4 regions of the Catenuloplanes indicus genome follow, and region 4 is predicted to be linked to each of the others. Evidence: riboswitches for the same ligand, from Rfam matches in the RefSeq annotation. Region 4 holds a riboswitch; each other region holds the start of a gene.
What was found. Region 4 has a riboswitch for cyclic di-AMP ahead of J2S42_RS15550 (C40 family peptidase). Riboswitches for the same ligand answer to the same signal wherever they lie in the genome.
Positions count from the first base shown of each region.

Region 1: linked by a shared signal. The riboswitch ahead of J2S42_RS12490 (C40 family peptidase) and the one ahead of J2S42_RS15550 (C40 family peptidase) in region 4 are both predicted to bind cyclic di-AMP.
Region 2: linked by a shared signal. The riboswitch ahead of J2S42_RS22440 (C40 family peptidase) and the one ahead of J2S42_RS15550 (C40 family peptidase) in region 4 are both predicted to bind cyclic di-AMP.
Region 3: linked by a shared signal. The riboswitch ahead of J2S42_RS19795 (coiled-coil domain-containing protein) and the one ahead of J2S42_RS15550 (C40 family peptidase) in region 4 are both predicted to bind cyclic di-AMP.

Region 1 covers NZ_JAUSUZ010000001.1:2,785,805-2,793,824, forward strand. The annotation lists gene rsmH (16S rRNA (cytosine(1402)-N(4))-methyltransferase RsmH) at 1-484, opposite strand, end outside; gene mraZ (division/cell wall cluster transcriptional repressor MraZ) at 666-1,097, opposite strand; gene J2S42_RS12490 (C40 family peptidase) at 1,555-2,097, opposite strand; cyclic di-AMP (ydaO/yuaA leader) riboswitch at 2,103-2,262, opposite strand; gene J2S42_RS12495 (MurT ligase domain-containing protein) at 2,642-3,862, shown strand; gene J2S42_RS12500 (type 1 glutamine amidotransferase) at 4,125-4,832, shown strand; gene J2S42_RS12505 (TVP38/TMEM64 family protein) at 4,945-5,754, shown strand; gene J2S42_RS12510 (ArsR/SmtB family transcription factor) at 6,062-6,643, shown strand; gene J2S42_RS12515 (MFS transporter) at 6,640-8,020, shown strand, end outside.
Region 2 covers NZ_JAUSUZ010000001.1:4,989,467-4,994,049, reverse strand. The annotation lists gene J2S42_RS22450 (pyridoxamine 5'-phosphate oxidase family protein) at 10-534, opposite strand; gene dcd (dCTP deaminase) at 593-1,171, shown strand; gene J2S42_RS22440 (C40 family peptidase) at 1,214-2,200, opposite strand; cyclic di-AMP (ydaO/yuaA leader) riboswitch at 2,215-2,388, opposite strand; gene J2S42_RS22435 (LamG domain-containing protein) at 2,517-3,215, opposite strand; gene J2S42_RS22430 (C40 family peptidase) at 3,541-4,515, opposite strand.
Region 3 covers NZ_JAUSUZ010000001.1:4,410,666-4,418,685, reverse strand. The annotation lists gene J2S42_RS19815 (glycosyltransferase family 2 protein) at 1-880, shown strand, start outside; gene J2S42_RS19810 (ABC transporter ATP-binding protein) at 1,039-2,346, shown strand; gene J2S42_RS19805 (HAD family hydrolase) at 2,560-3,312, shown strand; gene J2S42_RS19800 (glycoside hydrolase family 65 protein) at 3,372-5,738, shown strand; cyclic di-AMP (ydaO/yuaA leader) riboswitch at 5,955-6,085, shown strand; gene J2S42_RS19795 (coiled-coil domain-containing protein) at 6,103-7,083, shown strand; gene J2S42_RS19790 (HAD family hydrolase) at 7,311-7,985, opposite strand.
Region 4 covers NZ_JAUSUZ010000001.1:3,462,840-3,470,859, reverse strand. The annotation lists gene J2S42_RS15560 (sigma-70 family RNA polymerase sigma factor) at 417-1,358, shown strand; gene J2S42_RS15555 (DUF6642 family protein) at 1,545-2,165, shown strand; gene J2S42_RS15550 (C40 family peptidase) at 2,212-3,225, opposite strand; cyclic di-AMP (ydaO/yuaA leader) riboswitch at 3,235-3,373, opposite strand; gene J2S42_RS15545 (DUF6232 family protein) at 4,114-4,644, shown strand; gene J2S42_RS15540 (helix-turn-helix domain-containing protein) at 4,775-5,587, opposite strand; gene J2S42_RS15535 (helix-turn-helix domain-containing protein) at 5,699-6,565, opposite strand; gene J2S42_RS15530 (DUF397 domain-containing protein) at 7,250-7,444, shown strand; gene J2S42_RS15525 (DUF3817 domain-containing protein) at 7,526-7,852, opposite strand; gene J2S42_RS15520 (large conductance mechanosensitive channel protein MscL) at 7,901-8,020, opposite strand, start outside.

The DNA.
Region 1 (8,020 bases), 680 kb from region 4:
CGTAGTCGTTGACCACGTCCTCCGCGGTGATGCCACGGTCCTGGTCCATCCGCATGTCCAGCGGAGCGTCCTGGGCGTAGGCGAACCCGCGATCGGGCGCGTCGAGCTGCAACGAGGAGACGCCGAGATCGAACAGAGCGCCGTCGATCTGCTCGTATCCGAGCCGCTCGAGCACGTCGGGCAGCTCGCTGGAGACCGCGTGCACCAGGTGGGTGCGATCGGCGAACCGGTCCAGCCGGCGGCGCGAGTGCTCCAGCGCCTCCGTGTCCCGGTCCAGGCCGATCAGCGTCAGCCGTGGGTTCGCGGTCAGGATCGCCTCGGCGTGCCCGCCGAGACCCAGGGTCGTGTCCACATAGACCGGCGCGTCGCCGGTCAGCGCGGGGGCGAGCAGTGCCAGGCACCGCTCCAGCAGCACGGGCACATGTGTGCCCCGTGCCTGCCACTCGCGACCCTCGGCCACGAGCTCCGGCTCGGGCACCCCCATGTCGACCCCCATCACCTGGTGACGATTCGTTTCACGCAATGCCCGCCAGCAGTGCGACGAAGACCGTACCGCCAGATCCCCATCCGCCCTCCTGGCGTCACCACCGTCGCGCCTGACACCGGGGAAGGGGTGCCAGGAGCGCCGAGCGGCTGGAGATCTCGCAGTACGGGTTTCCCGTCGACTACAGCCCGCCGGGCAGCACCCCCTCCCCGATGTCGGCGAAGTCGTCCTCGCTCTCCGCGAGATACGTCTCCCAGGCCTGCTTGTCCCAGATCTCCACCCGGGTGCTGGCGCCGATCACGACGAGCTCCCGGTCGAGCTGCGCGTACTCTCGCAGGAGCACCGGGATGGTGACCCGGCCCTGCCGGTCCGGCACCTCGTCGTGCGCGCTGGCGAAGAAGACCCGGCTGTAGGCCCGCGCCGCCTTGTGCGTCATCGGTGCGGCCCGCAGCTCCTCCGAGATCCGCTGGAACTCGGGCATCGGGAAGACGTAGAGGCAGCGCTCCTGCCCTTTGGTGATCACGACACCTCCCGCCAGCTCGTCCCGGAACTTGGCCGGGAGGATCAGCCGGCCCTTGTCGTCCAGGCGCGGGGTGTGCGTGCCGAGGAACATCGCGGCGTCACCCCCTCGCCCTTGCCGGCGGCATTCGCGGTGCCGCTGATCACTCGGGCCGGCGGGCTCTCCACGACCCCGCCATGTGGCCCCACTTTACTCCACTTCCCTCCACCCGCAACCGGAAACGGCGCCTAGTCAAGGGGTACGGGAGTGCAAAACAGCACGTCACAGACGGTTGCGCGAGGTGGAGGGCTTTGGCCCCGACGGGCCGTCTTCTTTCCGACATCCGTTCGGATCGACACGCATCCCGCACGTTTTATCCGGACATTTCGGGTGGTTTTTCCGGGGTGTGCAGGCGTCTGGACGATTGCGTGGAGGGAAGTGGAGGGATTGGACGCACACATGCGGTCGCCAAACGATCTCCTGCCGTCAGCGCTGTGCGACGGCTGCGAGTGCGCTGCGAAAGCGCGAAAGGGCCCCGCCGGACATCGGCGGGGCCCTTTCCGGCGGAGCGTCAGACGACCCGGCGCACCACATAGGCACGGGACCAGATCTTGTGCTTGCCCACCCGCACGCCGGGACGCGGCGCGTCGTACATGTAGCCGCCGCCCGCGTAGATCGCCGCGTGATAGCCGTGCGCGCCCTTCCGGAAGATCAGCAGATCGCCCGGGCGGGCCTGGGCCTTGGACACGGCCACCCCGGCGCGCTGCTGGCGGTTCGCGTTGTGCGGCAGCTTCTTCCCGGCCGCGGTCCGGTAGACGTACATGGTGAAGCCGGAGCAGTCGAAGCCGCCGCCCGGGCTCGCACCGCCGGCCCGGTAGCGCTTGCCGGACAGGCTCTTGGCGAGCGCGACGACCGCGGCGGCCTTGCCCGGCGCCGGCGCGGCGCCGGCGGGTGCCGGGGTGGCCAGCTGACCGGCGGCGACGCAGATGCCGATCAGGGCGGCCAGGATCGAGGCGCGCGCGGGCAGAGTGGAACGCCTGGCCCGGAGCCGGAGCGTGCTGCCCGGTCTCGGCATCGCGTTCCGGACGTCCGGGTTCTGGCTGAGGTGCTGCACGAAAGGTGTCCTTCCGGCACGCCTGCGGGGTTAGCTGTCGGGTTCGGGCGCCGAGGATGCCCGGCCCGGCACACTGCCGGGCTTCACCCCAAGGCCCGCGAGCGAGCCGTCGTGCGGATTGCGAGTGGTTCCCCCGCCCCTGCCCTCGATTGCCATGTGCTGGGTGGAATGTCGCGTCGCCCGGGACGGGCAGGGTTCGGCGTGTCCCGTGGCCGGCGCGACCGGCGGGCGGATCGCGCACCGGCTCATCGTTTGTAGCGGACCTCGGGAGCACGCCCGCGCCATCGATCGGTCACTCTCCGAGGTTGGCATGCCCGGCCCTCGCCCCCGACGTGTCGGGTGCCCGATATTCCGGCACGGCACGGCCCCGCGCACTCACTCTCCGTATATCGAACCCGGTGAAGCTTCCCACACGGGCCGGCGTCACACCGCGGATAAGACCAGCGTGATCAACACGTACTCCCGGGCAGGCCGCAAGGGGCCGAACGAGCCGATGGTGAAGCGGTACCGGTCCGGTAACCTCGCTCGGGTGACGCAAGGCAACATGCCCCTCCGCGCCAAGGTCGCGACCCAGGTCTCCCGCACCGCCGCCGCGCTCTCCCGCGCGGCTGGGCGGGGCGACGGGTCCGTGATCGGTGGCTGGATCGGTCTCAAGATCGATCCTGACCTGCTCGAGCACCTCGCCGCCGGCCGCGCCATCGCGCTGGTCTCCGGCACCAACGGCAAGACCACGACCACCCGGCTGACCGCGGCCGCGCTGGGCGTGCTCGGCCCGGTGGCGACCAACTCCTTCGGTGCCAACATGCCCACCGGGCACACCTCCGCACTGGCCAAGGCCGGTGACACGCCGTACGCGGTGCTGGAGGTGGACGAGCACTACCTGCCTCAGGTGATCGAGGAGACCCGCCCCCGGGTCATCGCGCTGCTCAACCTCTCCCGGGACCAGCTGGACCGGGCCAAGGAGGTGGCGATGATGGCCCAGCTCTGGCGCACCACGCTGGCCAAGCACCCCGAGGTCGCGATCGTCGGCAACGCGGACGACCCGATGATCGTCTGGGCGGCCGGCAACTCCCCCACGGTCTCCTGGTTCAGCGCCGGTCAGCGCTGGCAGGACGACTCCTGGGTGTGCCCGGAGTGCGGCTCCACCATCGAGCGGCAGGACGGCCAGTGGTGGTGCACCGGCTGCCCGCTGCGCCGCCCCGCGCCGCAGTGGGTGGTCGAGGACGACGGCGTGCTGGATCCGTCCGGCGCCTGGCACCTGATCCGGCTCCAGCTGCCCGGCCGGGTCAACCTGGGCAACGCGGCCACCGCGCTCGCGGTCGCGGCCGCGTTCGGCATCCGCCCGCTGCAGGCCGTGCCGACGCTCTCCTCAGTGGCGTCGGTGGCCGGCCGCTACGCGCAGGTCGACCGGGACGGGCGCAACATCCGGCTGCTCCTGGCGAAGAACCCGGCCAGCTGGCTGGAGGCGTTCGACATGGCGGACAACGCGCCCACGCTGCTCTCGATCAACGCGCGTGACCCCGACGGGCTGGACACGTCCTGGCTCTTCGACGTCGACTTCTCGCCGCTGCGCGGGCGCCAGGTGCTGATCACCGGCGACCGGGCGTACGACCTCGCGGTCCGGCTCGACGTGAACGACGTGCCGTTCCGGCACGTACAGACCTTCGGGGAGGCGATCGCGAGCGTGCCGCCGGGACGCCTGGAGGTCATCGCGAACTACACCGCCTTCCAAGACATCCGAGCGGAGCTTGACCGTGTCAATTAACCCGGAGTGGAGCCAGCAGCCTCCGGCCTACGGACAACCCCAGCAGCCGGGGTACGGGCAGCAGCCGCCCGCGTACGGCCAGCCCCAGCAGCCGCCGGTCTACGGGCAGCCGCAGCCCGGCTACGGCCAGCCCCAGCAGCCGGGGTACGGTCAGCAGGCGCCGGTCTACGGGCAGCCGCAGCCCACGGCGTACCCGCAGCAGGGTCCCGGGGGTTTCGCGCCGGGCGGGCAGCCGGCGCCGCAGGCCGCGGGCGGCGACAGCGTGGTGCGCGTGGTGTGGGTCTACCCGGACCTGCTCTCCACCTACGGCGACCGCGGCAACATGCTGATCCTGGCCAAGCGGGCCCAGCAGCGCGGCATCCCGGTCGAGACCATCGAGGTCCGCTCCGACCAGCCGCTGCCCACGCACGCGGACATCTACCTGATCGGCGGCGGTGAGGACGGCCCGCAGGCGCTCGCGGCCCAGCGGCTGAACACCGACGGCGGCCTGCACCGCGCGGTCAACCAGGGCGCCGCGGTCTTCGCGGTCTGCGCCGGTTACCAATTGCTCGGCACGTCGTTCTTCGCCAAGGGTGCGAAGTGCCAGGGGCTGGAGCTGATCGACATCTACTCGGACCGGGGCGAGAGCCGCGCGGTCGGCGAGCTCGCCGGCGACGTGGACCCGCGCCTCGGCCTGCCGCGCCTGACCGGCTTCGAGAACCACGGCGGCCGCACCCACCTCGGCCCCACCGTCTCGCCGCTGGCCCGGGTCAGCGTCGGCATCGGCAACGACGGCCAGACCGAGGGCGCGTGGCGCGGCAAGATCCTCGGTACCTACTCGCACGGCCCGGCGCTGGCCCGCAACCCGGCCATCGCCGACCTGCTGTTGCGGTGGGCCACCGGTTACGACTCGCTGCCGCCGGTCGACGACAGCTGGCACGACAACCTGCGCAACGAGCGGTTCGCCGCCGCCCGGCCGAACCCGCAGTGACGTGCCGTCCGCCGGTCGCGGTTCCGCTCAGGTACCGCGACCGGCGGACGATGGGTCTGCTTTCCGGCCCCGACGCCCAGCCCAGCCCCCGGATCCACCGATCGGAGACTGCATGACGGACGCCGCCGCTCCACTGCTGATCTGCCCGCAGACCGGCCGACGCCTCACCATGCCGCTCCAGTCCGCCCGCTCACTCCCGGGCGTACCGTCCGGTCCCGCGGCCGGGCACGCGGATGCGCCGGCGTTCGACGCCGGGGTGCCGGTCGCGCCGCGGCGCAGCCGGAAGGCACGCCTCCTGCGAGTGGCCGCGCTGGTCACCGCGGTCGCCGCGCTCGGCACCGCGGCCGCCACGCTGCCGCTGCACGAGATCCAGGACGCCGCGCGCTCGCTCGGCTGGGCCGCCGCGTTGGTGATGGCCGGCGTCGGCGCGCTGCTGCTGGCCGTGCTGGTCCCGCGTACCGCGATCTCGCTGGCCTGCGGCGCGCTCCTCGGCCCCGCGCTCGGCTTCACCGCCGCGATCACCGCCGCGATGCTCGCCGCCACCATCACCTACTTCGCCGGCCGCTGGGCCGGTCACGGCCTCCTCGCCGCCCGCGTCGGCGGCCGCCTGCACCGCCTGGACGGCTGGCTCAGCCAGCGCGGCTTCTCCGCGGTCCTGCTGGTCCGGCTGCTGCCGCTCGCCCCGTTCGGCCTGATGGGCTACGCCTACGGCACCACGTCGGTGCGCCGCCACCACTACCTGCTCGGCACGCTGGTCGCCTCGACCCCGTCCGCCTTCAGCTACTCGATCCTCGGCGCGGCCGTGATGACCCCGGGCGACGTCAACCCGATCACGTTCATCCCCGCGGTCTGCGGCGTGGTCCTCACCTCCACGATCGTCTACCGCTGGCGCCGCGCCTCGCGCCGCACCGCGGCCGACTGACGCGCGGTCCCGCCCGGCCGGAACCCGGCCTCGGCGACTTGACCGTGCTCCAAGGACACGGTTTCCACTCGGAACAGCCCTGCCGATCCGAGCCCTGAGGAACCTCTCGATGGACGCACCACGCCCCGCCACGACCTCACCACCGGCCGTCGACGCCGCCCGGCCGTTCGGCGCGCATCAACGTCGCCATGCTGGTGCTCGTCCGGCTCCGTGACCGCCGGCGCTCCGCCGCGCGCTGACCAACTGCACAAGAGTTATTGCGCAATGACTATTGCACAATAACTCTTGTGCGTGTCACGGTGGGAACATGACGATCGATGGCGTACGGAGGATCGACGACCCACGGGTCCTCGCCGCGCTCTCCCATCCGCTGCGGCGGCGGCTGATGGACGTGCTGAAGGTGGACGGGCCGGCGACCGCGAGCGTCCTCGCGAGCGCGACGGACCAGGCCGTGGGGAACGTCAGCCACCACCTGAAGGTGCTGCGCGAGTGCGGACTGATCGAGGAGGCGCCGGAGCTGGCCAAGGACCGGCGGGAGCGCTGGTGGCGGCTGGTGAGCCGGGGCCTGCGGTGGAGCACGTCCGACTTCACGGACGACCCGGCCGCCGAGGCGGTCGCGGAGGCCGCGCTGTCGATGAACCTGGACTACCACGTCTCTCGCGTCCGGGCCTGGTACGCGGCCGGTGACGAGGAGCGGGCGCACTGGGGCGAGGCGCCGTTCAGCGGTGACCAGTGGCTGCGGCTGACACCCGCGGAGCTGGCCGAGCTGGAGGCGGACCTGCTCGCGGTGATCGAGCGCTGGCGCACCCGGGAGATCCCGGACGACGGTGCCGAGCGGCGCCCGGTCTACGTCTTCGCGCACGGCGTGCCGGGGCGGCCGGGCCGATGACCAGGGATTTCCGGCTGTACTGGATCGGCCAGACGACGAGCCGCGTCGGCGGTGCGGTGACCACGGTCGCGCTGCCGCTGGCCGCGATCACGGTGCTGCAGGCGAGCACGTTCCAGGTGGCGACGCTGGCGGCCGCGGTGTGGCTGCCGTGGCTGCTGGCCGGGCTGCCGGCCGGCGTGCTGGTCGACCGGTCCCGGTCGCGGCGGCACATCATGATCGCGTGTGACCTGGTGGCGGCCGCACTCTTCATCAGCGTGCCGGTCGCTGCCTGGCTGGGCACGCTCACGATCGCCCACCTGCTGGTCGTGGCGTTGCTGACCGGCCTGGTGTCGGTGTTCGTCGAGACCGCGGGCCAGGTCTACCTGGCCGAGCTGCTGCCCGCCGAGCGACTCGCCGCCGGCAACGCCCGCCTGGTCGGCGCGGACTCCGCCGCGAAGGTGGCCGGCCCCGGCCTCGGCGGCCTGATCGCGCAGGTGTTCGGCGCGGTCGCCGGCCTGCTGGTGGACGCGCTCACGTTCGTGATCTCGGCCGCCTGCATGATCGCGGTCCGCCACCGCGAGACGCCCACGGCGCCCGCCGGGACGGTCCGCAGCCACACGCCGGCCACCTCGGGAACGGACGGCAACCCGGCCACCGGCCACAGCGCGGCCCCGAGCGGTGACTCGGCCACCGGCCGCGGCCCGGGCACCGACCGCGAGGCGGCCACCGGCCACGCACCGGCCGCGGACGGCCAGCCGGCCGCCGGGACCGGCCGGGGACCGGCCGCAGCGCGCACGACGACGGCGGCGGTCGTGGAAGGGCTGCGGTTCGTGGCGCGGGATCCGCTGCTGCGGGTGATGACGCTCTACGGTGCCGCCGCGAACCTCGCGCTGAACGGCTACAGCGCGATCCAGGTGCTGTTCCTGGTCCGGGAGAACGGTGCCGATCCCGGCCTGGCCGGGCTGCTGATGGCGCTGATCGCCGCGGGCGGCATCGCCGGTGCCGCGATCGCCGGGCCGCTCGGCCGCCGATTCGGGACCGCCCGCACGATGCTCGCGGTCCAGCTGCTGACCGCACCGTTCGCGCTGCTGGTGCCACTGGCCCGGCCCGGTGCCGGACTGGCGCTGGTGGTTGCCGGTGGCGTGGTGATGACGACCGGCATCGTGGCGAACAACGTGATCAAGGGAGCGTTCCGGCAGGCGTACGTGCCCCGGCAGCTGCTCGGTCGCGTGATCAACAGCATGCAGCTGCTGAACTACGGCGCGATCCCGGTGGGCGCGCTGATCGGCGGCGCGCTCGGCACCGCGCTCGGCCTGCGCCCCACCATGTGGATCATGTCGATCGCGATCGTCGCCGCGAGCGGCCTGCTCTTCATCGGCCCGCTCAAGCGCCTGCGCG
Region 2 (4,583 bases), 1.5 Mb from region 4:
CGCGAGCGGCTATGCCTGTGAGTCGCCTGAGGCGGCGATGACGATTTCGACGGTGGGGGCGTGGTCGCGCCAGACCTGGACGGCGGGGCGGGCGGTGGTGGTGTCGGTGGCGAGGGGGGTGGCGCCGCCTCGGCCGTGGCGGGCGAGCATGGCGACGTCGATGGTGAATTCGTAGAGGCGCCAGTCGACGTGGGGTTCGGCGCGGAGGTCGCCGGCCAGGCGAGTGATGCGGGCGGTGTCGGTGACCGGGTGGGCGTGGCCGGCGAGGTAGGCCTCGTCGTCGCTGTCCTCGGGCGGGAAGCTGTGCAGCGCGTAGCGGCCGTCGCGGTCGAGGTCGCGGCGTTTCGGGGAGTCGACGATGAAGCAGAAGAGGCCCTCGTCGGTGATGACCGGGGAGACCGGGTGGACGCGGGGGCCGCCGTCGGAGCGGACGGTGGCGAGGTAGCCAAGGCCCGGACCGTACTGCTGCATGAGGGTGCGGATGGCGGCGGCCAAACCGGGCTGTGAGGTGGCGAAAGCGGTCCAGGTAGCCATGTGACGATCCTACTCGAACACGCGTTCGAACGGCCAGCATGCGAGATAGTGTGTCCGGATGCTGCTCTCCGACCGGGACCTTGTCGCCGAGATCAAGGCCGGCACCCTCGCCCTCGATCCGTTCGAGGCCGCGCTGGTCCAGCCGTCCAGCATCGACGTGCGGCTCGATCGGCTGTTCCGGGTCTTCAACAACCACCTGTACACGCACATCGACCCCGCGGTGCAGCAGGACGACCTGACATCCGAGGTGGAGGTGCCGGCGGGTCAGCCGTTCGTGCTTCACCCGGGTGAGTTCGTGCTGGCCTCCACGCTGGAGGTGATCTCGCTGGGTGATCAGCTGGCGGGGCGGCTGGAGGGGAAGAGCAGTCTGGGGCGGCTGGGCCTGCTGACGCACTCGACGGCCGGGTTCATCGACCCGGGCTTCTCCGGGCACGTGACGCTGGAGCTGTCGAACGTGGCGAACCTGCCGATCACGCTCTGGCCGGGCATGAAGATCGGGCAGCTGTGCATCTTCCGGCTGTCGTCGCCGGCGGAGCATCCGTACGGGTCGGAGGTCTACGGCTCCCGCTACCAGGGGCAGCGCGGGCCGACGCCGAGCCGCTCGTGGCGCAACTGGCGCACCTGGCCCACGACGTAAGAAGGCCGCCCCCGTCGAGCGAGGGCGGCCCACAAGAAGACCTTAGAGCGGACTGCCGAAGCTGTGCACCGGCATCGCGTCCATCTTCATCATCCGCACCGGCTCCGCGGGGTTCGGTGCGTGCACCACCCACTCGTCACCGGCGTACATGCCGACGTGGCTGAGGTCGGCGCGGTAGAAGACGAAGTCGCCCGGCTGGAGCTCGGCGCGGCTCACCGACCGCATCAGCCCGCGCTGCGCGGCCGCGTTGTGCGGGAACGAGATGCCGACCTGGTTGTACGCCGCGAGCATCAGGCCGGAGCAGTCGTAGGCATCCGGTCCGGCCGCACCCCAGACGTACGGTGATCCGATCTGCGCGCAGGCAAACTTGATCACGACGCCGCGCTTACCGCCGGGGTACTCGTAGGGGCACGGCGCCGGGGCAAGCTCGCCGCCACCACCGTTGCCGTAGATCTGGAGCCGGAGCTTCTGCAGCTCGTCGACCTTGGAGTTGATCTCCTTGGTCTTCTTGGCCAGCTCCGCCTCCTGCTTGGTGAGGTCGGCGACGAGCGCGTCAAGCGGCGCCTTCTCCGCCTCCAGCTGCTCCTTCAGCGCGACCACCTCGGCGATCTCCCGGCCCTGGGTACGGGCGAAGTGATCGAGGAGTTCGAGCTGGTTGGTGAGCGTGGTCGGCGAGCCGGTCACCAGGATCGAGCCGAGCGTGCTGGCGGGGCCGGTCTTGTACTCCTCCGCCGCGATCACGCCGACCCGGTTCATGACCTGGTCGACCTCGGCCTGCAACGGTTTGATCTTGGCGCCGAGCACCTCGGCCTGCTTCTTTTTCTTCTGCAGCTCCTGGCGGGTGGAGTTGTGCTTCTCGACCGTGGGCTCGAGCTGGGTCCACGCCTCATCGATCTGCTTCTCCACCTCGGTCACGCTCGGCTCCGCGTGGGCGGCGGTGCCGCCGAGCGTGACCACCAGCGCAGTGGTCAGCGCGCACATGGCGCCGACGAGGACGGACCGGTTTCGGAGTGCGGCAATGCCTGCCACCGAAGTGTGTGCTCCCTTGTGTCCCTGACCGCCTACCGGGTTAGCTGACGGGTTCGGGCGGGTGAGGGCCGGTGCAGTAGCGCCCACCACAGGGTCATCGCCCTACCGCCGGCCGCGGCCGGCGGATTCACCCCGAGTGCTGATTGGGTCCCCGGTTCATCGGGTGGATGATTCGGCGGTGTCAGGCTCGCGGCGACCGCTGATGATCGCGCGTCATCGAGCCCGGCGAACCCCAAGATTAGAGAGGCAAAACGGACACCGCAAGCGGATCTAGCCCAAAAATCGGTACGTGAAAGGGTGGTCGCCGTACGTCACGTCAATTGATCGCCACATATACATCGTCCACCTGACCGGCATATTGATCGTTGTTGGCGGTCACGCTCTTACCGCCGATTCGCAGCGGCTCGGTATTCGCGATGGACAGCCGGGCCGGCAGCTTCGTCGTGCCGCGCGCCACGCCGTCCACCGTGATCGACAGGGCGCCACCGGCGCGCGTGCAGCCGACCGCGTGCCAGCGCCCGTCGGCCACCCGGACCGGCGCGATCACCCGGTAGATCCGGGCCGGGCTGGCCACCACGCAGCTGGGCCGGCCGTCCAGCCCGTCGACCTGCAGCTTGTACTGGGTGCCGCCGCCGACCGAGAAGCCCTTCTGCACCACGTTCGCGCCGTCCGCGGTGTCGGTGGGCCGCATCAGCACGGACGCGCCGTAGCGCAGGCGCCTGGTCCCGGGGTTGAGCGTGGCCGGGTCGCCGCCCTCCAGGATCGCGCGCGGGCAGTTCTGCGGCAGCGCGGTGCAGCGGGCCGGGAAGGTCGCGGCCCAGCCGGCGCCGTGCCGGGTCAGCCGGAGCGCGCCACCGGCCGCGGTGCGCGCCCGCATGCCGTATCGGCCGGTGACGTCCAGGAACTGCCGGCCGGCGCCGCCGTCGAACGTGTACCGCACCGAGACCGGGCCCGGCGCGATCCGCGCCACCTCGGTGGAGGCCGACGGCACCACCTCGATCCCGCCATCGTCCACGAAGGGTTCCGGCGCCGCGGCCGGCTCCGAGGACACGGGCGACGGGGAGAGGGAGGGGGAAGCGGACGGAGTCGGGGCGGGGTCGCCGCCGGAAGCCACTATCGCGCCGGTGAGCAGCGCGAGCACCGCCCCTCCCACGGCGACCGCAGCCACCCGGCCCGTCAGCTTTCCCGGCATACGGCGTGTTTCGGACATTCCCCCATTGTGGGGATTGCCGGCTGCGGCACCCGGCCCATCCACCGCGGCTCACGGCAAAATCATGCAAAAGCAGGAGCCCGCACCGGTGTACGTACCGGTGCGGGCTCCCGCGCTGGACTGTGTGGCGTCAGACGTATCGGCGGAAGCCGACCACCTGCATCACGCTGATGCTGAGCACCTCGACCGACATGCCGGGCTGCGGCGCGTGCACCATCATGCCGCCGCCCAGGTAGATGCCATCGTGACTCAGGCTGCTGTTGAAGAACACCACGTCACCCGCGCGCGCCTCGGACCCGCTCACCGGCGTGCCCATGTTCCACTGGGAGACCGTGCTGTGCGGCAGGCCGACACCGGCCGCGCTGTGCGCGAAGGCGACCAGGCCGGAGCAGTCGAACGAGCCGGGTCCGGCCGCACCGAACACGTACGGCTTGCCGAGCTGCGCGCAGGCGGTCGCCACCACGATCGCGGCCGCACCGGTCGCGCCGCTGGCCGAGCAGGAACCGCCACCGGAGGTGCTGCCGCTGCTGGGGACGTTGGCCACCGAGCCGTACGCCTCCTCCTGCAGCTTCTCCAGCTCCTCGATCTCCTTCTCGACCGCGGCCTTCTTGGTCGCGAGTTCCTTCTCCCGCTTCTCCTGCTCGGAGACGACCTTGTCGAGCTCGGCCTTCTGCTTGTCCATCTCGGCGCGGGCGTCGGCCACGGCCTCGATGTCCGCCCGCTCGCCCGCGGCCAGCCGGTCCAGGTAGACGAGCTGGTCGGTCAGCGCGGTCGGCGAGCTGGTCCGCAGGATCGAGTTGAGACCGGACGCGGGGCCCTCCCGGTACGACCGGTTGGCGATCACGCCGACCTTGTCGACCGCGATCTTCATCTGGTCGTTGAGCGGCTTCATCTTCGCTTCGAGCTCGGACCGCTTCTTCTGGTTGCCCTTGAGGTCACTGCGGACCTTGTTGTGCTCCTCGATCATCGGCTCGAGCTCGCCCCACTTCTCGTCCATCTGAGCCTCGATCTGCGCGAGGGTGGGCTCAGCGTGAGCGGGGGCGGACAGCAGCGTCAGGCTGAACAGCACAGCCGCGCCGGCCGAGAGGAATGCGCGCGTCAGCACGCGATGGGGACGCAACGAGAGCCTTGGCGTCACCGGGGCTCGCCTCCGAGGGGGGTGAGAGGTCTGCC
Region 3 (8,020 bases), 950 kb from region 4:
CGACGACGTGCTCCCGCCGGACGCGGCCCGCACGCTGGCCGCCGCGATCGCGTGCACCGGCTCCGACTTCGCCACCGGCAACACGCTGCGGCTGGACTCGCGCGGGCTGCGGCCGTCCCGGATGCACGCGCGGATCTTCACGCACACCCGGCTGCGCACGCACGTCACCCGCGATCCGGAGCTGCTCGGCGACCGCACCGCCTGGAACAAGGTCTTCCGCCGGGCGTTCTGGGACCGGCACGGGTTCGCGTTCCCGGAGGGCGTGCTCTACGAGGACACGCCGGTGATGGTGCCGGCACACGTGCTGGCGCGGTCGGTGGACGTGGTGCACACGCCGGTCTACCACTGGCGGCGGCGGGAGGGCGGCGACCGGTCGATCACCCAGCGCCGGGAGGAGACGCGGAACTTCGTGGACCGGTTCGACGGCGTCGACGGCGTCAGCCGGTTCCTCGGCGAGGGCGGCTGGGCGGACCTGCGCCGCTGGTACGACGCCTCCGCGGTCCGCTCCGACCTCGCCTTCTACCTGCGCGTCCTGCCCGAGGCCCCGGACGAGTACATCCACGTGTTCCTGGACCGGTGCAATGAGTTCCTGGACCGGGTGCCGCCACGCGTGCTGGACCGGCTGCCCGCCGCGACCCGGGTGCAGTGGCACCTGGTGCGGCAGCGGCGCGTGCCGGAGCTGCTGGAGGTGATCCGGGCCAGCCGGGACGGCGGCGTGCCGGTGGTCCGGCGCGGGTTGCGGCGCTATCGGGCGCTGCCCTACCTGGACGCCGGGCTGCCGTATCTGCCGCGCCGGCTCTACCGGGCCGGGCCGTCCCGCCTGCGACGGACGTTCACCGCGATCAATCACAAGATCAAGTTTTTGGATTCGTGCCGATAAATTGCCCATTAAAGGGTCAAAGCGGCCGTCGGGTGAATTCTGTAACGGGATGGTTACTGCCCGAACATGGCACGTTTACCCGATGGGGTAATTGCGATGATGACCGTCACAGTGGACAGAACCTGGGGGCCGGCCGACGAAGTTGCGGGGAGGTGGCGGTGACTACCGTCGCGCTCAAAGACGTCACAAAGGTGTTCCCCGATGGCACCGTGGCGGTGGACAGGGTCAATCTCGACGTGGAGGACGGCGAATTCCTGGTCCTGCTCGGGCCGTCCGGCTGCGGCAAGTCCACGGTCCTGCGAATGGTCGCGGGCCTGGAGGATCCGAGCAGCGGAGTCGTGCTGCTCGACGGTGAGGTGGCGAACGAGATCCCGCCGCGTGATCGGCGCATAGCGATGGTCTTCCAGGATTTCGCGCTCTATCCGCACATGACGGTGAACGAGAACATCTCGTTCCCGCTCCGGCTCTCCGGCGTCGAGCCGGCACCGCGCGCGGAGCGGGTGGCGGACGTGGCCGGTGCGCTCGGCATCGGCGAGTTGCTCGGCCGGCGGCCGGGTCAGCTCTCCGGCGGGCAACGGCAGCGGGTCGCGATGGGCCGCGCGATCGTGCGCCGCCCCGGCCTGTTCCTGATGGACGAGCCGCTGTCGAACCTCGACAGCGGTCTCCGCGCCGAGCTGCGCGCCGAGATCTCCGGTCTGGTCCGCGAGCTCGGCGTCAGCTGCATGTACGTCACGCACGACCAGGCCGAGGCGCTGACCATGGCGGACCGCGTGGCGATCATGCGCAAGGGCGTGCTGCAGGACGTCGGCACGCCCACTGAGGTCTACGGCCGCCCGGCCACGCTCTACGTGGCCGCGTTCCTGGGCAGCCCGCGGATGAACCTGATCGAGGCCTCGGTCTACGTGCACCTGGACCGGTACGTCGCGCTCAACCTCGGCGAGCAGGCGCTCTACCTGCCGTGGGACGACATCCGGGCGCGGGTCATCTCGCACTACCACGGTGAGCGCATCGTGATCGGCATGCGCGCGGAGGCGCTGACCCCGGTGGCGCCGGACGCGCCCGGCGATGTGCTGCAGGGCCGCATCCGATACCTCGAGCATCACGGCCACGAGTCGCTGGCCTTCGTCGACGTGGGCGCGACCGCGGTGATCGTCGACGAACTCGGCGCGGCCGCGGTCGAGGTGGAGGAGGAGCCGGTTTCGCCGTTCCAGCGGCTCGGGCAGGCGGTGCAGCGGCTCACCGGACGGTTCGGCGACCGGTCCGAGGGGGAGCCGGCCGGCGGTGGCGGCCGGACCAGCGTGCTCAGCGACCCGGGCCGGCATCACCGGCGCCCGGCCGAGCTGGCGGTCCGCCTGGCGCCCTACCCGGCGATCCGGGCCGGCAGCGCGCTGGCGATCGGCGTGCGGATGGACGCGCTGCACTTCTTCGACGAGCGAGGTGACCGGATCGACGTCGGATGGAGATAAAGATCAACATACTGGGTCGAATGGCCGGGGTGCGACGGACCCTTTGTGCGATCTCTTGTGCCGTCCGGGCGACCCGAAAGGTTCAACGTTTTCCCGCGGAGGCGTGCTGACCGGCGATAACCTCAGAATCGGCACACCATACGAGACGCCGCGCCCGGGGTTCGACACCGCCGAAATCCGGTTAACTTTCCGTTTCACGGTTAAATTGAGCGGGTGCTTGGTCTTCCACCTCACGTGACTACCTGCCTGTTCGATCTGGACGGTGTCCTCACCCAGACCGCGCTCGTTCACAACGCGGCCTGGAAGGAGACCTTCGACGCGTACCTGAGCAGGCGTGCCGCAGCGGAGGGCACGCCCTTCGTCCCGTTCGACTCCGGCTCCGACTATCTGAAGTACGTGGACGGCCGTCAGCGTGCCGACGGCGTACGTACGTTCCTGGCGTCCCGGGGCATCGTGCTGCCGGAGGGCACGCCCGACGACGACGTCGACGCCGAGACGGTGAACGGCATCGGCAACCGGAAGAACGTGCTGGTGTTGACATACATCGCCGAGGGCAAGGTGCAGGTGTACCCCGGCTCGGTCACCTATCTGCACGCGGTGCGGGACGCGGGGATGCGGACCGCGGTCGTCTCCGCGAGCGCCAACTGCCAGGACGTGCTGCGCGCGGCCGGCATCGAGGATCTACTGGAGGAACGGGTCGACGGTGTGGTCGCCCGGGCCGAGGGACTGCCCGGCAAGCCCGCGCCGGACACGTTCCTGGCCGCCGCGAAGAGACTGGGCGTCGACCCGGCCAACGCGGCGGTGTTCGAGGACGCACTGGCGGGCGTCGAGGCCGGCAGGGCCGGCGGCTTCGGGTTTGTGGTCGGAGTGGACCGGGTCGGGCACGCGGACGCGCTGCGCGCACACGGCGCCGACATCGTCGTATCGGATCTCGCCGAACTCCTGGACGGCGGCGAGCCCCGATAGGGACGGCAACCCGCCGGTGGTTCACCGACGGGCTCAGATCAACACTGAAAGGGATCGCTGTGATCCGAGAGCGGGCTTATCCGGTCGAGCCCTGGCATGTCCGCGAGACGCGGCTCGACCTGGACGTCCTGGCACAGTCGGAGTCGGTGTTCGCGCTCTCCAACGGGCACATCGGCCTCCGGGCCAACCTGGACGAGGGCGAGCCGCACGGTCTGCCGGGTACGTACCTGAACTCCTTCTACGAGCTGCGGCCGCTGCCGTACGCGGAGGCCGGTTACGGCTTCCCGGAGTCGGGCCAGACCATCGTGAACGTGACGAACGGCAAGCCGATCCGGCTGCTGGTCGACGACGAGCCGTTCGACGTGCGCTACGGCGACCTCGTCTCGCACGAGCGGGTGCTGGACATGCAGTCCGGCACGCTGGAGCGCGAGGTCGAGTGGTGCTCGCCGGCCGGCCGGTCGGTGCGGGTGCGCTCGACCCGTCTGGTGTCGTTCACCCAGCGCGCCATCGCCGCCATCTCCTACGAGGTCGAGCCGATCAACGGCCCGGCCCGGGTGATCCTGCAGTCCGAGCTGGTGGCGAACGAGCAGCTGCCGCCGACCAAGCGTGACCCCCGGGTCGCGGCGCTGCTGGAGTCCCCGCTGGAGAGCGAGGAATACCTGACCCAGGATCTGGGCGGGCTGCTGATCCACAGCACCAAGACCAGCAAGCTCCGGATGGCCGCCGCGATGGAGCACGTGGTGGAGACCGAGGGCCGGCACATGGTCAAGACCGAGGGCAACCCGGACTGGCTGCGGACCACGGTCGCGTGCATGCTCGAGCCGGGCCAGAAGCTGCGGATCATCAAGTTCATCGCGTACGGCTGGTCCTCCCGCCGTTCCGTGCCCGCGCTGCGCGACCAGGTCGGCGCCGCGCTGGCCAGCGCCCGGCTCACCGGCTGGGACGGGCTGGTCCAGGCGCAGCGGGAGTACATGGACGCGTTCTGGGACCACTCGGACGTACGGGTCGAGGGCGACCCGGAGGTGCAGCAGGCGGTTCGCTTCGCGCTCTTCCACGTCCTCCAGGCCGGCGCCCGCGCGGAGATGCGGCCGATCGCGTCGAAGGGACTGACCGGTCCCGGGTACGACGGCCACACGTTCTGGGACTCCGAGACGTTCGTGCTGCCGGTGCTGACCTACACCCAGCCGGACGCGGCCAAGGACGTGCTGCGCTGGCGGCACGCCACGCTCGACCTGGCCAAGGAACGGGCCGAGACGCTCGGCCTGCGCGGTGCCGCGTTCCCGTGGCGGACCATCCGCGGGCACGAGTGCTCCGCGTACTGGCCGGCCGGCACCGCGGCGTTCCACATCGCGGCGGACATCGCGGACGCGGCCCGCCGCTACGTGCTGGCCACCGGTGACGAGGACTTCGAGCACGACTACGGGTTCGACCTGCTGATCGAGACGGCGCGGCTGTGGCGTTCGCTCGGCCACCACGATCGGCACGGCCGCTTCCACATCGACGGTGTGACCGGCCCGGACGAGTACACCGCCGTGGTCGACGACAACATCTACACGAACCTGATGGCCCAGCTGAACTTCTACGCCGCGGCGGACGTGGCGCTGAAGTACCCGGACAAGGCGCGCGCGGCCGGCGTCGACGACGAGGAGATCGCCGGCTGGCGGGACGCGGGCGCGGCCGTGCACCTGCCGTACGACCACGAGCTGGGTGTGCACCAGCAGTCCGAGGGCTTCACCCGGCTGCAGGAGTGGGACTTCGAGGGCACGCCGCAGGAGAACTACCCGCTGCTGCTCAACTACCCGTACTTCGACCTGTACCGCAAGCAGGTGGTGAAGCAGGCGGACCTGGTGCTGGCGATGCTGTGGCGCGGCGACGCGTTCAGCGACGAGGAGAAGCAGCGTAACTTCGCCTACTACGAGGCCCGCACGGTCCGCGACTCGTCGCTGTCCGCCTGCACCCAGGCGGTGCTGGCCGCGGAGACCGGTCACCTGGAACTCGCCCACGACTACCTGGGTGAGGCCGCGCTGATGGACCTGCACGACCTGCACAACAACGCGCGCGAGGGCCTGCACGTGGCGTCGCTGGGCGGTTCGTGGATCTCGCTGGTGATGGGCCTCGGCGGCATGCGCGACCACGGCGGTCAGCTGACCTTCAACCCACGGTTGCCGGAGCGGATCACCCGGATGGAGTTCGCGCTGCTCTGGCGCGGGCTGCGGCTGCGGGTGGACGTGCGCAGCGACGAGGTCACCTACTCGCTGCGCAACGGCACGGGTGAGAAGAGCGTCACACTCGTGCACCACGGCGAGCTGGTGACGGTGTCGGCGGACAAGCCGGTGACGATGGGAATCCCGGAGCGGACGGGCGTGGGACCGGAGCCGCATCAGCCCGCGGGCCGCGCCCCGGCTCGTCGCGCAAGCTCTCTGTAATTGCCTGCTCGACGATTAGTGCAAGGAAGGCCGTCTCGGTTCGCCGGGGCGGCCTTTCCCGTATCGCGTCGATGTTTCTCTATGTTTTCCGGTCATTGAGCGGGCACTTTGCGTCACTATAGGGAATTCTTAATTTTACGGATCTTGAGCGGTCGTCCTTGGCGCGACTGGGTAGTCTTGCCGCCGGTTGTCATCGGCGGGCACGCCCGGTGCCCGTGGCGACCACCGCCAAATCGCTCAGCGAGTCGGGGAACCACGTTTGTGGGGTGAATCCGCGTCAGCGGTAGGGGTGTCGTTCCCATCCCGAACCCGTCAGCTAACCCGGCCGGCGGTCCGAGAGAGGAACATGATGCGCCTACGGCGAATGGCAGCGCTTTCGGTGCTGCTGGCGACTGTGGCCACGGCCGCGCTCGCAACGCCCGCCTACGCGATCGACGAGGGCGGCACGGAACAGCTCAGGGAACAGCTCGACGCGGCCAGCAAGGGTTTCGTCGAGGCGAAGAACAAGCTCGCGGCCTCGGAGAAGCGCCAGAAGGAGCTGACCGAGGAACTCAAGACGATCGAGGCCGACCTCAAGACGCGTGAGGCGACCGTCGGCGAGCTCGCCGGCCGCACCTACCGCAACGGGCGCCTCGGCCCGATGGTCGCGATCCTCAACGCCTCCGAGGGCGAGGGCTTCATGGACCGGGCCACGCTGCTCGAGACCATGGCGATCAACCAGGAGAAGCAGGTCCGCGAGCTGGTCGTGGCCAAGGACGAGGCCTCCCGTGCGAAATCTGCCATCGACAAGGAGATCGGTGAGCAGAAGAAGCAGGTCGAGACCATGGACAAGCGGAAGAAGCAGGCCGAGAACGCGCTGAAGGCCGCCGGCGGCGGCGCCGCGGCGAACGTCGAGTCCGGCAGCGGCTCCGCGGCGGTCGCGGTCGCGGTCGAGCGGGCTGCCGACGGGTCGTTCCCGTCCGAGAGCTGCACCGTGGACGACCCGACGACCGGCGGCTGCATCACGCCCCGCACGCTGCACGCCTACAAGCAGACCAAGTCGGCCGGCTTCGACCATTTCGTCTCCTGCTACCGCAGCGCCGAGGACGGCGGCGAGCACCCCCGCGGCCGCGCCTGCGACTGGTCCGCCCAGGCCAGCGGCTTCGGCGGCGTCGCCGTCGGCGCGGACAAGGCCTACGGCGACAACCTGGCCAACTTCTACATCAAGAACGCGGACCGGCTCGGCGTGCTCTACGTGATCTGGTGGAGCCAGATCTGGCTACCGTCGAGCGGCTGGCAATCGTACGCCGGCGGCGGCACACCCTCCGGCGACCATACGAACCACGTCCATCTGTCGATCATCTGACGCAACGGAGCCCGCGGCCGCCCACCGCGGGCTCCTTCGTTTCCACCGAAGCGAAATTCCCGACTCTCTTCCCGCATCCGGCGTGGTCGCGCTGGGCTTGCTCCCGCGGGCACCGGTCGTCGCCCAGCGGCTCCTCCCCGCCGGTTCGCCGGCGATCACCCCGAACCCCACCGCCGTTCCAGTGGCCGCTGTCGCCGCCGGCCGCTGCCCGTTAACTGCGGGTGTGGTCAGAAGTGGTTGCGCAGGGTGGTGAAGGAGGGGAGTTCCAGTACGCCCGTGTCGGCTGGGTCGAGGGCGGCGTGCTCAAGTTCCCACGTGTGTGGATGCGGGATGAAGACCGCGTTCCAGCCTGCTCGGCGGGCCGGGATGATGTCGGATTTCGGGGAGTTGCCGATCATCCACGTGGTGGCCGGGTCGAGTGACAGCGACTCGGTCAGTGCCAGGTATGTCGGCAGATCCTTCTCGCGAACCACGTGCACGCTACCGAAATGCCCGGCCAGGCCGGATGCGGCCAGTTTGCGACGCTGTTCCGTGTCGTCGCCCTTGGTCAGCAGCGCCAACTCGTGGCGGGTGCCGAGGTCGGCGAGCGTTTCCGCGACCTCCGGCATCAGCTCGACCTCGTCGAAGACGAGTGCGGCGGCCAGCTCTTCGATCTCGCGGCGCTCGGCGTCGGTGGCCGGGCGTTCACTCAGCTTCTCGAAGCACTCGTGCAGATTGCGCAGGAACACGCGGCTGCCGTAGCCGTGGGTGGCGGCGTTGGCGCGCTCGACGTCGTTGAGTACGGCGCGGATCGCAGCATGGTCGAGCGTCGGGTGAGCGAGCCAGGCGAGGAAGTCGTCGACCACGCGGATGAACAGGACGTTGTTCTCCCAGAGCGTGTCGTCCGCGTCGAAGACCAGCATGCCCACCATGCGATCACGCGCGCGGCGTCCATGTC
Region 4 (8,020 bases):
CGGGAAGGTTCCCTGGTGGGCTGAACCCTCCGATCACGTTTCCCGTAAGTCTTGGGTGACAGGGATCGCACGGGACCAGTGAGTTGGGTCGCTGCGACTCAACTGTCCCGGATGGTGTGATTTGACGGGCCAGGGGTAAGCACCCGTTGAGCGCATCGACCGGCCGGTAACACTTCATCCCCCGCCAGCCGAGCCGATTCAGGAACTACGCACCGCGCTCACAGCCAGATTTCAGGCATTCGTGACAGCTTCAATCGTACGACAACGAGATTCCATCCGAATGCCGGAATCAGCTGGGGACGTGCGCCGTTGTTAGAGGGGCACCGCTGGGGACGCGGATTACCGGGGAGGGCCTGATGGATACAGGGACGGCCCGCAAGAAGGCAAATGGGGTCAACGAGGGGACCGTGGGCGACATGGAAAAAAGCATGGTGTTGCGAACGGATGAGGTCGCCGAGGAGCGCGACCTCGTCGGAGTCTACCTGCACGAGATCTCCCGGACACCTCTGCTCGACGCGGCGCGTGAGGTTGATCTTTCCAAGGCGATCGAGGCGGGGCTCTACGCCGAGCACCTGCTCGACGCCGACCAGCTTCCGGCCGGCGTGAGCCGCGAGGAGCTCGAGCGCGTCGTCGTCGACGGCAACCGCGCGAAGGACGAGTTCATCCGTGCCAACCTGCGCCTCGTGGTCTCGATCGCCCGGCGCTACGTCCGCTCCGGCATGCCGATGCTCGACCTGATCCAGGAGGGCAACACCGGCCTGGTGCGAGCGGTCGAGAAGTTCGACTACGAGCGCGGCTACAAGTTCTCGACGTACGCGACGTGGTGGATCCGCCAGGCGATCAGCCGGGCCATCGCGCAGCAGGAGCGCACCGTGCGGCTCCCCGTCCACCTGGTGGAGGACGTGAACCGCATGCGCAACGTCACCCGCCAGCTCACCCGCGAGCTCGGCTCCGACCCGGAGCCGGCGCAGATCGCGACCGCGCTGGGCGTGACCGTCGAACGGGTGTCCGAGCTGATCCGCTGGTCGCAGGACACGGTGTCGCTGGACACCCCGGTCGGCGACGACGGCGACACCAACCTCGGCGACCTGGTCGCCGACTCGGACGCGCCGTCGCCGGAGGAGATCGTCCTCACCGCGCTGGAGCGTCAGCGTATCGAGGGCCTGCTCAACCACCTGGACGACCGCTCCGCCGGCATCATGCGCGCGCGGTACGGGCTGGAGGACGGCCGTGAGCACTCGCTGACCGAGGTGGCCTCGCGGTTCTCGCTCTCCCGCGAGCGGATCCGCCAGCTGGAGATCCAGGCACTCGGCCGGCTGCGCGAGCTGGCCCGCGCGGAGGGCCTCCAGGCGGCATAACCCACAACCCCACACACCCCTCGGCGGTACGAACGAACCGGCCGGTCCCATACCCGGGGCCGGCCGTTGCGTTCGTCACTGTGACGTCTTCCGGTCGCGTCAGCCCCCGCGTCGGCGATGGGCACGGCGGCGCGGGGTGGGTATGGTCGCCTGCGGGGTATGAAACCACAGCTCGGGGGAGGCGATGTGGCGCGCGGCGGCATCTTCTGTGTGGAGGGCCAGTGGCACCGGGACCTCTCCGAGCAAGGCTCCGTCATCCCCACGCTCGAGCTGCTGGAGCGGCTGCGCCGGATCCGGTTCATCTACCGGGACGTGGCCACGCCGGAGGAGCTGAGCTACTTCCTGGACCGATGGCTGCTGAAGCAGTACAGCGACTACCGGGTGGGCTTCTTCGCGATGCACGGCGAGCCGGGCCGGCTCTGCCTCACCGACCGGGCCACGGTCGAGCTGGACGACGTAGCCGAGCAGCTGGCCGGTCGCTGCCAGGACAAGCGGCTCTACTTCGGCTCCTGCTCCGTGCTGAAGGCCTCGGACGCCACGCTGCTGGACTTCCTGGACGTCTCCGGGGCCGCGATGGTGTGCGGCTACACCCGGGAGGTGGACTGGGTCGACTCGGCCGCGTTCGAGACCGTGCTGCTGGACGTGCTGGCGAACGGCGCGCTGGTGAACGCGGCGGAGAAGCGGATGGGTTCCGGGCCGTGGCGCGAGCTGGCGGCCTACCTGGGCTTCCGGATCGTCTACGCGAACGGGCGGACGTGGCGACCGGGTACCCGCCCACGGGTGCCGGCGCAGGCCACCGCGGCATGACGAAGGGCGGGGAGAGACTCCCCGCCCTTCTCCGTTCCGGTTCCGGCTACCTGACCCGGCCGTACCCGACGATCGACATCATGTTGAGCGGTGCGATCGTGAGCACCTCGCCCGGTCTGGGCGCGTGTATCACCTTGTCACCGCCGATCGCGATCGCGACGTGCGCGAGCCCGTTGTAGAAGACCAGGTCACCGGGGACGACCTGGGAGGCGGATATCCGCGCGGTCGCGTTGTACTGCATCGCCGCGTTGTGCGGCAGCGACTTGCCGGCCTTCGCCCACGCCGCCTTCACCAGACCGGAGCAGTCGAAGCCGGTCGGGCCAGCGGAGGCGTAGATGTACGGCTTGCCGAGCTGGGCGTAGGCGAACTGCACCACGGCGCTCGACCCGGCGGGCGCGCTCGGTGCGGCACCGCCACCGCCGCTGTTGCCACCGCCGCCGCTGTTGCCGCCACCGTTGCTGACCGGCGCCGCGGCGGCCTGCTCCTGCTCCCGGCCGTACGCGGCCTTGCGCAGCGAGTACAGGTTCTTCAGCTCGCCCTCGATGCCGGCCTTGCGCTTGCCGGCCTCGTCCTTCTGCGCCTTCTGCTTCTTCTCGGCGGCGTCCAGCTTGGCCTTCTCCTCGGCGTACTTCGCCTCGGTGGCCGTGTAGGCGGCGACCTCGTCGTTGCGCGCCTGGGCCAGCTGCTCGAGCACGCTCAGGCCGGCCATCAGGTCCTGGCTGTCGTTGAGCGTGAGCAGCGTGTTCGCGTCACTGAACCGGCCGGACTTGTAGGCCCGGCTGGCCAGCTGACCGACGTTGGTGCTGGCCTGCTCGACCTGCTGCTCCAGCGCGGCGGTCTTCTCGCTGAGGTCCTTGGCCGCCGCCTGGGTGGCCTTCAGCTCTTCATTGATCTTGTTGTAGGACTCGATCACGACCTCCAGCTCATGGGAGGCCTTGTCGATCTGCTTGGTGAGTTCGGCGCTTGACGGCTCGGCCAGGGCCGCGGAGGTCGGCGCGAGAACGCCGACCGCGACGGCCGCCAGCACGACGGCGCGCAGGATCGCACGCGAAGCTGACAACGGGGTGGACCCTTCTTCGCTTGCCGCCTACCGGGTTAGCTGACGGATTCGGGCGAGAAGGACGCCCTACCGCGCGAGCGCGGATTCACCCCGGTGGGACTCTGATGGGTCCCCGGTTCGCCGCAACGCCGCTCGGAGGCCGCGTCGGGTGGGCCCGGCACGACCGGCGATCGGCGGGCCTGGCGCGAACGGTGCGGGGGAGCACCGGCGGCCGGGCCGGGCGATTCGGCGGCGCCGGGCTGGCGTCATTCCGGGGGGAGTGACTGAAGACCAGGTCCGGCGAACCCACGGTAACGACCATCTCGGAGGATCGAAAGGGTGATGGCGGTCATCTGTGCGCTTTCGCCGGTAATAAGGCAAATTTCCGGATCGCTCAGAGTGAAGGAATGATTTCCTGAAGTAACCGCTCCGCACCGGGCCGGCGGTGTACGCCCGAAAACAACTATTTGCGTGTTTTCGCGGGCGCTTGGTGCCGCGCCTCTCGGGCAAATGCGGAGGAATACGTCGGGAAACCGCGTGCCGGGCCTTCTCTGACGGGTGGAAATCTGCCACCTGGCAGATTGCCCTCTTCCCATTAGTGGCGTGCGGTTGGGAGTATGGCTGTTAGGGAGGTCTCAGGGTTCTCCCGCAAGGGAAGCACTTCTCACCCTGGCGACCTTCCGCAGCGCGCGCTGACGTATTCAGAGCATCACGTGGTCCTCGGAGTCCACGCCACGGGACTCCGGAGACCGTCTTTCCCCGGGGGCGGGGGAGCCATCGCGGCGGACGCGGTGTGGTGACCGGCGGCAACCGGGAACGCCACATGCCGAATTCGACAACATGCCGAATTCGGCACCGCGACCGCCGTAAACAAAAGACCAACTCCTAAAGAGCCGCAGGAGGACTCCGATGGAGAATAGCGCTCGTTACTCGCCGCGTTCAACCCGTCGCTACGCTTCTCCCGGTGCCGCGCCGCGCAGCCGGGTCGCGTTCGACACGGCCGACGTCATCGTGACGCCGGAGTACTTCCAGGTCGCCGGCCGACGCTGGCCGACCAGCGAGCTGGCCGGGCTGCGGACCGTGCGTGGCCCGTTCGACCAGCTCACAGTGCGCGCGGTCGCCGCGTCCGGGGTGAGCCTCCTGGCGATCTTCGCGGCGCTCAGCTTCGGCAACGGCCTGCACGCGCTCGGCCCGGCCGCGTACGTCGTGATGGGCGCGGCCGCGTTCGTGCCGATGCTGCTCGGTGTGGTCGGCAATCGCACCCGGCCGCGCGTCTACGAACTCTGGGGCGATTACCAGGGCATGTCGGTGCGGCTCTTCGTCAGTGACAGCGAGAGGCAGTACGGCCAGATCTCCCGCGCGCTGGTGCGCGCACAGGAGATCGCCAGACTCGGCGGCGTGCGCGCACCGGTATCGTCGATCAATCCGTACGGGATGTGAGTCGAAGCACGATGTCCGTGCCCACATGACAATTGCGGACCGGGGTCTGGCGGGCACGACATGACCCCTTGAGATAGCTCCACCGGAAATCATGGGCGCGCTTCCCCGGGCGCGCCCATGATCCATTTCCTCAGCCGTCCTCGGCTATTCCCTTGATCATCGCCAGCGACTCGGCCGGGTCCAGCGCCTTGTCCCGCAACTCGTGAAAGACGTGCAGATACGGCCGGACGTCCTCCGGCCGGTCGATGACCTCGTCGGTGACCGCGTTCTCCACGTACATCACGTCCGCGTCGTCCGGATCCGGGAACTGCAGGATCGCGAACGGCGCCACCACCGGTGGCGGGCCCGCGCTGAACGGCAGCACCTGGATCGTGATGTGCGGCGACGCGCTCAGCGACAGCAGGTGGCTGAGCTGCTCCGGTGCCCGCGCCGGTGCGTGCGCGATGCGGTGCAGCACGGCCTCGTCGATGATCGCGGTGATCCGCGGCGGGCGTGATTTGTTCAGGATCTCCTGCTGGCGCCGCAGCCGGACGGTGATCTCCTCCTCGGTCGGCCGCACCGAGGTGCCACCCGCCGCGAAGTCCCGGGTCTGCAGCAGCGTGGGCAGCGTGGTCGGCGCGAAGTAGAGCACCTCGACGCTCTCGTCCTCCAGCCCGATGTAGGCGTAGTAGGACGGGTTGACCCGGTCCCGCAACGCCGACCACCAGGTGCGCAGCCGGGAGTTGCGGGCCAGCGAGAGGATCTCCTCCACCCGCTCCGGCTCGGTGATGTCGTACAGCCCGGTCAGTGCGCGGGCGTCGATGGTGGAGATGCCGACCGTGCCGGCCTCGATCCGGATCACCTTGGACAGCGACCAGTCCATCGCGGCCGCCACCTCCGCCCGCGTCTTACCGGCCGACTCCCGGGCCACCTTCAGCGCCTGGCTCAGTCGCCGCCTGCCCATCGAAGGGCCCTGTCGTGCCGTCGGCGCCCGTTTCGCCGGTCGTTCCGCGTGGCCGGGGTCTTCGCTCTGATCGTGTGTCATCGCGGGGCCGCACCTGACTCAAAGGGTTGGTCAGACCATCTGGGTGACCATCTTGTTGATCATTTCGAGGGACTCGCTGGGGTTGAGTGCGAGCTTCTGCAGTCGGGCGAAGGTCTGCCGGTAGGTCTCGACCTCGGCGGGCTGGTCGACCAGCGCGACGGTCGGCGTCGACTCGATGTAGACGACGTCCGGCGTGCCGGCCTCGAAGGAGAGCAGGTTGAACTGCCCGGTGGCGCCGTAGCTCTCCGCCGTGAACGGCAGGATCTGGAGCGTCACGTGGTCTTTCGTGCCTTCCGTGCGCAGCCTTTCCAGCTGCTCGCGGAGCACCGCGGTGCCGCCGATGTGCCGGTGCAGGTTCGCCTCGTCCAGGATCACCTGCAGCGTCGGCGGGACCGGCCGGGAGAACAGCTCCTCCTGGCGGCGCAGGCGCAGGCCGACACGGACCGTCACGTCGTCCGGCTCGACCTGGGACGGTACGGCTGCGCTGATGTAGGCCCGCGCGTACGACTCGGTCTGCAACAGGCCGGGCATGCCGATCGGCTGGAAGACACGCAGCGTGGCCGCCTCCGCCTCCAGGCCGACGTAGTCGTAGTAGGCGCGCTCGCGCTCGAAGATCTCGCGGTACTGCACCCACCAGCCGCGCTGGCGGGCCAGCCGGGCCAGGGCGAGCAGCTCCGTGACCGTGCCGGGATCGTCCACCCGGTAGTGCTGGAGCAGCGCCTTGAGGTCGTTCGTCGAGATGGAGACGGTGCCGGCCTCGATCCGGATCAATTTCGACAGCGACCAGTCCATCGCCTCGGCGGCCTGCTCCTGCGTCAGCCCCGCCGCGTCGCGCGCCGCGCGCAGCCGGGCTCGGAGCTGCCGCCGGCCGCCCGAAGGGCCGTGGGCGGTGGACATGGCGCCTCCTTGCGCTCACGGGCACGTCGCCCGCTGTGACGGCCGATACTTTACGGCCGGCCGGGCGGTGCGCTGTCGGGCACCGGCTTGTCGGTGCCACCCGGCAGACCTGATATTGCGAGGTGCCATGTGCCTGCGTTACGCCGTCGATCCGCCACGTAGCCGACCGGTCCAAGCCGGTCACCACCTGCCTGCAATGCGCGGTTGCCACCTGCCTGCAATGCGCGGTTGCCACCTGCCTGCAATGCGCGGTTGCCACCTGCCTGCAATGCGCGGTTGCCACCTGGCTGCAATGCGCGGTTGCCACCTGGCGGATGGCCTCCTGTCAATGAGCCAATGACACAGAGGTTACTCGCGCATGGATGCATATTCCAGGCCGGACGAGTCGGGATCGGCGGTCACGCGAACGGGTGTGAGCACGATTGCGTGAGCTGCGGGTATTTCACGGTAACCCGGCGAGGGCGGCGCCGTTTGTCACGGAGAGTACGGGGGGCGGCGCGGGACTGGTCTTGGTCCCGGGCCTGGCTAGACGCTACGCTCGCGCGGGCATCTGTCCGATCGCGTGATCAACGCGCGGTTGGTCCTTTTTGCTCAAATCTTGCTTTTAAGCAGCAATTGTTCATTTAATGCGATAGTTTTCGATCGTGCGCGGCCAACGTTGCCCGCGCCGGACTGGAGTGACAAATGATCACGTCGACCGCGGGTGAGATGGCGTGGCGGAAGAGCAGCCGCTGCGAGTCGCACACCTGCCTCGAGGTGGCCGAGGCGCCCGGCGGCCGCATGGCGGTCCGTAACTCGACCCGCCCCGAGCTTCGCATCAGCTTCGAGGGGCCGGCCTGGCAGGCCTTCGTGCGCACCGTGCGTAACGGGGAGCTCTGACGTCGCACCGCCCTCGAACCACACCGCCCGGCGAGCCGTCAGCTCGGCCGGGCGGTCGCGTCTTCGGGTGGTCGCGGGTGCTCAGTGCATGGGCTGGTGGTCCGTGCGGGCCGGAGCGGGGACCCAGCGCGCGGTGACGATGCGCTCCGCGTAGAAGGACAGGAACGGCACCGTGCCGGCGAGCATGACCAGCAGCATGCGCTTCAGCGGCCAGTTCGCGCGTCGGCCGAGGTCGAACGCGGCGATCAGGTAGACCATGTAGAGGAAGCCGTGGGCCGGGCCGATGCCCTGGACGACGGCGGGCTGGTCCCAGATGTACTTCAGTGGCATGCCGATCACCACGAGCAGGATCAGCACCACGCCGACGATGTAGGCGATCGTCCGATAGCGGGTCAGTGCTCCGCGCACCGCGGCCTTCCCTTCGTCCGGCGCGAGCGCCGGGGTAGTCACGTGTCGTCAGTCGTCGGCGGGGGGACGCGCCGGGCCGTAGGCGGACCGCTCGGTGGCACGCCGGACGGCCTCGGTGCGCACCGGACGGCGTACCGTCAGCTGATTTGGATCTTCGGTTTTTGGGGT